2 regions of the Vibrio algarum genome follow, and region 1 is predicted to be linked to the other one. Evidence: riboswitches for the same ligand, from Rfam matches in the RefSeq annotation. Region 1 holds a riboswitch; the other holds the start of a gene.

Region 1 (3,571 bases):
CCAGAAATTATAGGCTGGTGGCCATCCTTGTAACCTAAAACCGTGTTGTTTAGTTCTATGAGTACAGAATTATTCATGCTCGACATCAACTTGTGATTTTGTGATTATTTTTTGGATTGAAAGTGGAGTCGGGGATGGAATGAATTGAGAACCATGGAAAAAATGATGGACAGGGCCATGACCACAACCAATATCCAATTCGTCAGCGTGTAAAATAGCTTGGGTAATATAGTGCTTGCCGAGTTGGACTGCTTCGATAAGGCTATATCCTTGAGCGAGATAACTGGTGATGGCGGATGACAGTGTACAACCAGTTCCGTGGGTATTTTGTGTGTGAATGCGTGGTGTGGATAGTCGAGTGACGTTGTCTTTTGTTATCAATAGGTCGGTACTGGTATTTTCAGATTCTAGATGCCCACCTTTAAGTAGCACATTTTGAGTATCTAGCGCTCTGAGTTTCCCTATAAGGGCATTCATTTCAGATTCAGTTTTTGGTATTGGCTCGCCTGTTAAAGCGGCCGCTTCAGGAAGGTTGGGTGTAATAATTTCAGCTAAGGGCAAAAGTAGAGTTTTAAGGGTGGTAATGGCCTGCTTTTCTAGAAGAAGGTCGCCACTTGTTGCCACCATGACCGGGTCAATGACAAGGTGTTTAGGTTTGTATTGGCGTAATTTTCTAGCAACGGTTTTTATTATTTGAACGTCACTCAGCATCCCTATCTTTACCGCTTGGACATTGAGATCGTTAAATACGGCGTCTATCTGCTGTTCTACAAATTCAGGTGATATGGAGAAAATACCCGAAACACCTTGAGTGTTTTGTGCTGTGAGGGCGGTGATGACTGAACAGGCGTAGCTGTCTGTTGCTGAAATAGCTTTGATATCAGCTTGAATACCTGCGCCGCCGCTACTATCTGAGCCTGCAATGGTAAGGACAATTGGTGTTGAGTTCTTTGCTGTCATGTGGGTTCCTAAACGTTAGCGTATAGGAATAACAGCAGCCAGATAGAGGGAAATACTACGGGACGTAGAGACACTAACTTGGCATGGCTATTAGTTCCCTACGTCAGTGTTAACTGCATCAGGTTCAACGGGTCCCATCGAAATGGTCTCAGCTTTGGGTTGTGGCCCTTAGCTCCCCGACTAATATCTAAATTTTATTTTCCGAAAGAGTGTAGCAAATTCATACGTTAACGAAAAGAGTCCATAGTGACTCCCGTCAATGTTTGTATTGGTGTTGAACGATAATATAGTGGTTAGAAGTATAATCCTACAGCAGCATAGAGAACTCTATAATGGATGCGAACGGTCAGATTTCTCCAGAACTGGTTGCACAGATCTACGATACCGCTCTAGATCCAACCCAGTGGCCGATATTATTGGAACGGATAGCATCCACCTTGCCTCCAATAGAAGCCGAACAAATGGTTAGTGCTACACGACAGGTAAATCAACGTATATCTATGCAAGAAGTTGAAAGGTATCGAAGCCTTTCTCAGATATCTACCATAGTGGAGCATTTAGAACGAAGCGCGGCAATTAGTAATCGGATTAAAGACAACGACGAACAAGAGCACCTACAACTTAGTTTGTTCGACTTCTTACCATTGCCAGCCTTTGTTTGCGCGCCAAATGGGCAAATACTGCAACAAAACCGCTTAGCCTCTGAACTATTAAAAACCACCGCTTTAGTTATGATTGATAATCAGCGTATTAAGTTTCATCATAACTCTCAGCAGAGACAGTTCGATAAACTGATATCTCAACTAACCGAACCCAATGGCCAAGTTCGTGAAACAACGATGCGGTTACGTGATAGCTTTCAAACCAATCCGGTAAGTATCAGTTTGTCACGGATAGATGACCAATATCAGCTAGGTAGTAATATCTTGGTACTGTTTGCCAATCAAAATGTGGATACAAAGCCCAATTTGTCTGCATTTAGCCGACAATACGAGCTAACCAAAGCGGAGCAAAAACTGGTCGAAAACTTAGCTCACAATAAAACGTTGAATGAAATTAGTGAGAGTCATGGCGTATCAATCAATACCATCCGAACCCAGTTAAAGTCAGTATTTCAGAAAACAGGTTGTCACCGACAAAGTGAGTTGATGAAACTTGTTTTGGTTAATTCTACTTCGGAAGTTTGTGACAATAATGGCCAGTTAAAATCTAAGTTTATTTTTGACTCTGCGCGATACCATCATGTCTGTGAAGTAAGCAATGGTCGACAGCTGGGGTTCAGCGATATTGGAAGAACAAGCGGCGTTCCTGTCATTGTTTTGCCACCGAGTACGGGGTCAAGGCTACAGCAGCATCCCGATAATAAAGTACTTTTTGACCATAATATCCGTTTGATCACTATTGACCGGCCGGGGTTTGGTTTATCATCCGCAGATCCAAATCGAACATTAACGAGTATTGCTTACGATGTTGAAGCATTAGCAGATAACCTTAATATAGGGCGGTTTTCGTTGATTGGATTTTGTGGTGGAGGCCCTTTTGCGTTAGCAACAGCGTCCGTATTAAAGGAGCGTATCGTTCATACCTCTTTAGTGAGTTCCGTGACGCCTTTTCAGCCCATTAACTTGTTCCATGGTGTCAAATCTAGCAACAAATTTTTGGCTCAGATAGCGATGCGCGCCCCAACAGTTCTTCATCCATTGTTAAAAATCATTACCAATAACCTGATGAAAGACCATGAACTCTATTTTGATCAGGTCTACCAACATTTGTGTGAAAGTGATGCTGCAGCTCTATCAGAAACGGAAGTGACCGATAACTTTTTATTGGCGTTTAGAGAGGCGATGAGGCAGGGACCAATTGCATTTAGCGAAGATTTGGTCATTTTGAGCCGTCTTTGGAATATCAATTTTGAAAATATCGTTTCACCTGTAACGATATGGCATGGCAGTTTAGATCAACATGTTCCCGTTCAGTTGGCACGTAAGTTTCATCGTCTTATTGAACATTCTAAGTTTAATGAAATTGACAACTTGGGTCATTTACTCGTCTATCATCGCTGGAGTGAGATATTACAATCTATATCTGCAGAGCAGAGTTGAGGTGTATAGCTTAATAAACAATTAAAATAAAAAAGCCGGATACGTAGTCCGGCTTTTGTTTATTGTAGTTTAAGGAATTCTAATCTAAGAATTAATGACGCAAGTAGTGATAAACTACCAGCCTTTGACTACACCGCCTTTAAAGATCTCTGAAGCAGCCTGGTAGACTTCGTCTGTTTGGTACGCTTTCACAAAATTTTGTACTTTTTCTGAGTCAACATTCTCGGTGCGAGCAACAATTAAGTTAACGTATGGCGATTCTTTGTCTTCGACGAAGATACCGTCCTTCTCTGGCGTTAAATCGATGCTGCTTGCGTAAGTGGTGTTGATGATGGATAACGCTACATCGTCTAGAGAGCGAGGTAACTGAGCGGCATCTAGCTCAACAATAGTAATGTTTTTTGGGTTTTCTACGATATCGCGAATAGTGCCAGAAAGGCCAACATCTGCGCGCAATTTAACTAGACCTTGTTGCTCTAGGAGTAGCAACGAACGACCAAGGTTAGTAG
Region 2 (3,571 bases), 1.1 Mb from region 1:
ATGAAATAAGCGCCCCTAACGCCGAGGCTACAAAAACCACGATAAGCACAGCAATAACAATGCCTAACTTCGGCGTTTTATTCATGTTAGTCAAAAATTTACTAAGCTTAGCTTTATTGAACTAACGCTGATTGCCACTCTCTGATCCAACTCTTACGCATTTTAGCCACTTCATCTGAAGAGTATGATAGTGCTTTTTCAGGTACACTCAACGTTTCAAAACCGTCAGGTAATTGGACGTCCGTAACTGGATACATCCAGTTTCCTGTTGGCATTGCAGATTGAAACTGATCGCTTAAAATAAAGCTCATGAATTCATCTGCTAATTTAGAATTTTTCGAACTTTTTACTTTAGCGGCCACTTCTGTTTGCATGTAATGCCCTTCGCTAAAGTTTGCAGCGGCATACTTTGCATCACTTTCAGCAATCAAATGATAAGCGGGTGATGTGGTATAAGAAAGGACAAGATCCGACTCTCCTTTTAAAAACATCGAATACGCTTCCGACCAACCTTTGGTTACTGTTACCGTTTTCTTCGATAGCATACCCCACGCCTTGCTTGCATCATCACCATAAATAGACTTCATCCAAAGCATTAAGCCTTGTCCCGGTGTGGACGTTCGAGGATCTTGATAAATAACTTTTAGATCATCACGCTTTTCCACTAACTCTTTTAAGCTTTTAGGTGGATTTTCTAACTTTTCTTTATTATAAACAAAGGCGAAAAAACCATAATCAAAAGGAACAAAAGTACTGTCTGACCAGCCTTTAGGTAACGTCGTTACAGACGTATCAACACTGTGTTCTGCTAGCAACCCCGTACTTTTTGCTTCGGTCATCAAGTTGGTATCTAAACCCAAAATAACATCGGCTTTCGTATTGGTTTCTTCTAGTCGTAAACGGTTGAGAATAGATACGCCATCATCTAACGCGACAAATTCTAAATCGCATCCACATTGAGCTTCAAAGGCTTTTTCGATTTTAGGGCCAGGGCCCCAATCAGCCGCAAAGGAGTCATAGGTATAAACCGTCAGTTTATCGGCTGCAAAAGTAGAAAATGAAAGGGTGATAGCTAAAGCTGAAGCTAAGGTTGAAATAGTGTGTTTCACTGGACGCTCTCCATGTTTTGAGCGGCACAGGCTTGAGGTAGGATTTATGATTTATCCTGCTCAATTCCTACGCCAGTATTATCTGGTTCAGGTGTACGGGTTCTAAGGTAAACTTAATCTCAGCCCAATAATCCGTTTTTTCAAACAATTATTGAGCACCCCGATGAGTCGACAGTGATTGTATACGTAATGTAATAAAGTTGCTAGCGATGCGATAAGAGGCTTCCGACTATACTAATGGATAGATTTATCTGTTGTCGTATCCCCAACGAGCAACGAGCTTTTGCTCAATATCGAGATGGTCCAATATTCTAGCAACCATGAAATCAACTAAATCTTCAACCGTTTTAGGTTGATGATAGAATCCCGGAGCCGCTGGCATAATGGTTACCCCCATTTGAGAAAGCTTGTGCATATTCTCTAAATGTAGTGTAGAAAAAGGCGTTTCTCTTACGACCAATAACAACTGCCCGCGTTCTTTCATTACCACATCAGCTGCTCGTTCTATAAGATTGTCAGACATGCCATGAGCAATAGCCGCAACACTACCTGCTGAACATGGACATACCACCATTTTTTTAGGTGCCGCACTGCCAGAGGCAACGGGAGAAAACCAATCTTCTTTACCACACACTTCTAACAACTCCGGATTGCAATTGAGCTTTTTTACTAATGCCTCTTTAGCCGCGGCAGGACCACTAGGTAGCTTGAGGTCATGCTCTGTCGCCATCACGACACGAGCCGCAGATGAAATAAGCAAATAAACTTTGTAGTCAGCGGCAAGCAAGCATTCAAGCAAGCGCAATCCATACGGAGCACCTGAAGCACCTGTAAATGCCAAAGTAATGGTTTTGTCTCTATTCATCTGCTTTCTCTGCTTATTTATAACCAAGGTTATTATTTTCTAAGAACACAATTATGTCGTCTCTCGACTATGCTAAACCAGTTAGCAACTTACTATGGATACCCTCAAAACCACCATTACTCATTACAAGTATCTGGTCGCCCTCTTTTGCTTCTTGCAAAATTTGTGCAACAAACGTCTCTATATTATCGCTAACAAAAGTTGGTTGAACGCAGTGTTCGGCAATTTCGTCCACAGACCAGTCGATGTTATTCGGCTGGTAGAGGTAAACAGAATCCGCCTTTGCCAACGAAGCGGCCAGCGTTTCTTTGTGAACACCCATTTTCATGGTGGCAGAACGAGGCTCTAGCACAGCAATTATTTTTGTATCTTCAACTTTGTTACGTAATCCATCCAGTGTCAGTTCAATTGCGGTTGGATGATGTGCAAAGTCATCATAAATGGTCACACCACCGACTTCACCTTTTAGCTCTAGGCGTCTTTTAGTATTGATAAATGCCGCCAAAGACTCACAAGCTAGATCGGCGGTAACGCCAACATGCCTTGCTGCTGCAATGGCCATTAATGCATTGCTTACATTATGGTCGCCAACTAAATTCCATTTTACCGTGCCTACTAATTCGCTTCGAAAAAAACATTAAAGTGACTACCATCTTTTTTTATTTTTTCTGTTTTCCAGTCACAATTATCCTCTCCAATGAGTTCTTGTTCACTCCAGCAGCCTCTTTCTAATACATCTTGAAGAGACGATTCCGATTTAGGGGAAAAGATGCGTCCATTACTAGGTATTGTGCGGACTAAATGATGGAATTGTTTCTTGATGGCTTCAAGATCATCAAAAATATCCGCATGATCGAACTCCAAATTATTCATCACTAAAGTTCGAGGATGATAATGGATAAACTTAGAGCGCTTGTCGAAAAAGGCGCTATCGTACTCGTCGGCTTCAACAACAAAAAACATGCTGCTTCCCAAGCGAGCAGAAACACCAAAGTTGCCTAATACACCACCAACTAAGAAGCCTGGGTCGTATCCACAGTCTTCTAATATCCATGACAACATACTCGCCGTTGTTGTTTTACCGTGAGTTCCAGACACAGCTAACACCCATCTATCATGAAGTAAAAACTCTTGTAACCACTGTGGACCAGACGTGTATTTTAAATTATGGTCGAGCACATATTCTACACATGGGTTGCCTCGGCTCATCGCGTTACCAATGACAACAAGATCCGGATTTGATTTTAACTGTGACGGGTCAAAACCTTCGATAATGTCGATACCTTGAGATTCTAGCAATGTACTCATCGGTGGATAAACATTGGCGTCACTCCCTGTGACTTTATGTCCCATTTGACGAGCTAAAACCGCTGCACCTCCCATAAAGGTGCCACAGATTCCCAAAATATGAATGTGCATGTTATTTTTCCTAGGCTTAATTTGTTTTGATTACACTAATGTGATCGATTCATCAATAAAATGCAAACGACCAGATTACTTGCAGTCGATATGTGATAGATAGCTAAAACAATTTGCATATCAAGTGGTTACTTCATTACCAATATAAAGTTTCTTGTCATACAATTGGGTCTGTTAC

The links. Region 1 has a riboswitch for thiamine pyrophosphate ahead of thiD (bifunctional hydroxymethylpyrimidine kinase/phosphomethylpyrimidine kinase). Riboswitches for the same ligand answer to the same signal wherever they lie in the genome.
Region 2: another riboswitch for thiamine pyrophosphate. It lies ahead of thiB (thiamine ABC transporter substrate binding subunit); the one in region 1 lies ahead of thiD (bifunctional hydroxymethylpyrimidine kinase/phosphomethylpyrimidine kinase).

Annotation. Positions count from the first base shown of each region.
Region 1 covers NZ_JAQLOI010000001.1:1,190,089-1,193,659, forward strand. Annotated here, with positions in the region: gene PGX00_RS05745 (ABC transporter ATP-binding protein) at 1-77, opposite strand, end outside; gene thiD (bifunctional hydroxymethylpyrimidine kinase/phosphomethylpyrimidine kinase) at 70-960, opposite strand; TPP riboswitch at 1,039-1,149, opposite strand; gene PGX00_RS05755 (alpha/beta fold hydrolase) at 1,293-3,062, shown strand; gene PGX00_RS05760 (MetQ/NlpA family lipoprotein) at 3,177-3,571, opposite strand, start outside.
Region 2 covers NZ_JAQLOI010000001.1:77,206-80,776, forward strand. Annotated here, with positions in the region: partial or broken gene thiP (thiamine/thiamine pyrophosphate ABC transporter permease ThiP) at 1-85, opposite strand, end outside; gene thiB (thiamine ABC transporter substrate binding subunit) at 114-1,109, opposite strand; TPP riboswitch at 1,157-1,282, opposite strand; gene PGX00_RS00370 (flavin prenyltransferase UbiX) at 1,357-1,974, opposite strand; partial or broken gene mpl (UDP-N-acetylmuramate:L-alanyl-gamma-D-glutamyl-meso-diaminopimelate ligase) at 2,042-3,393, opposite strand.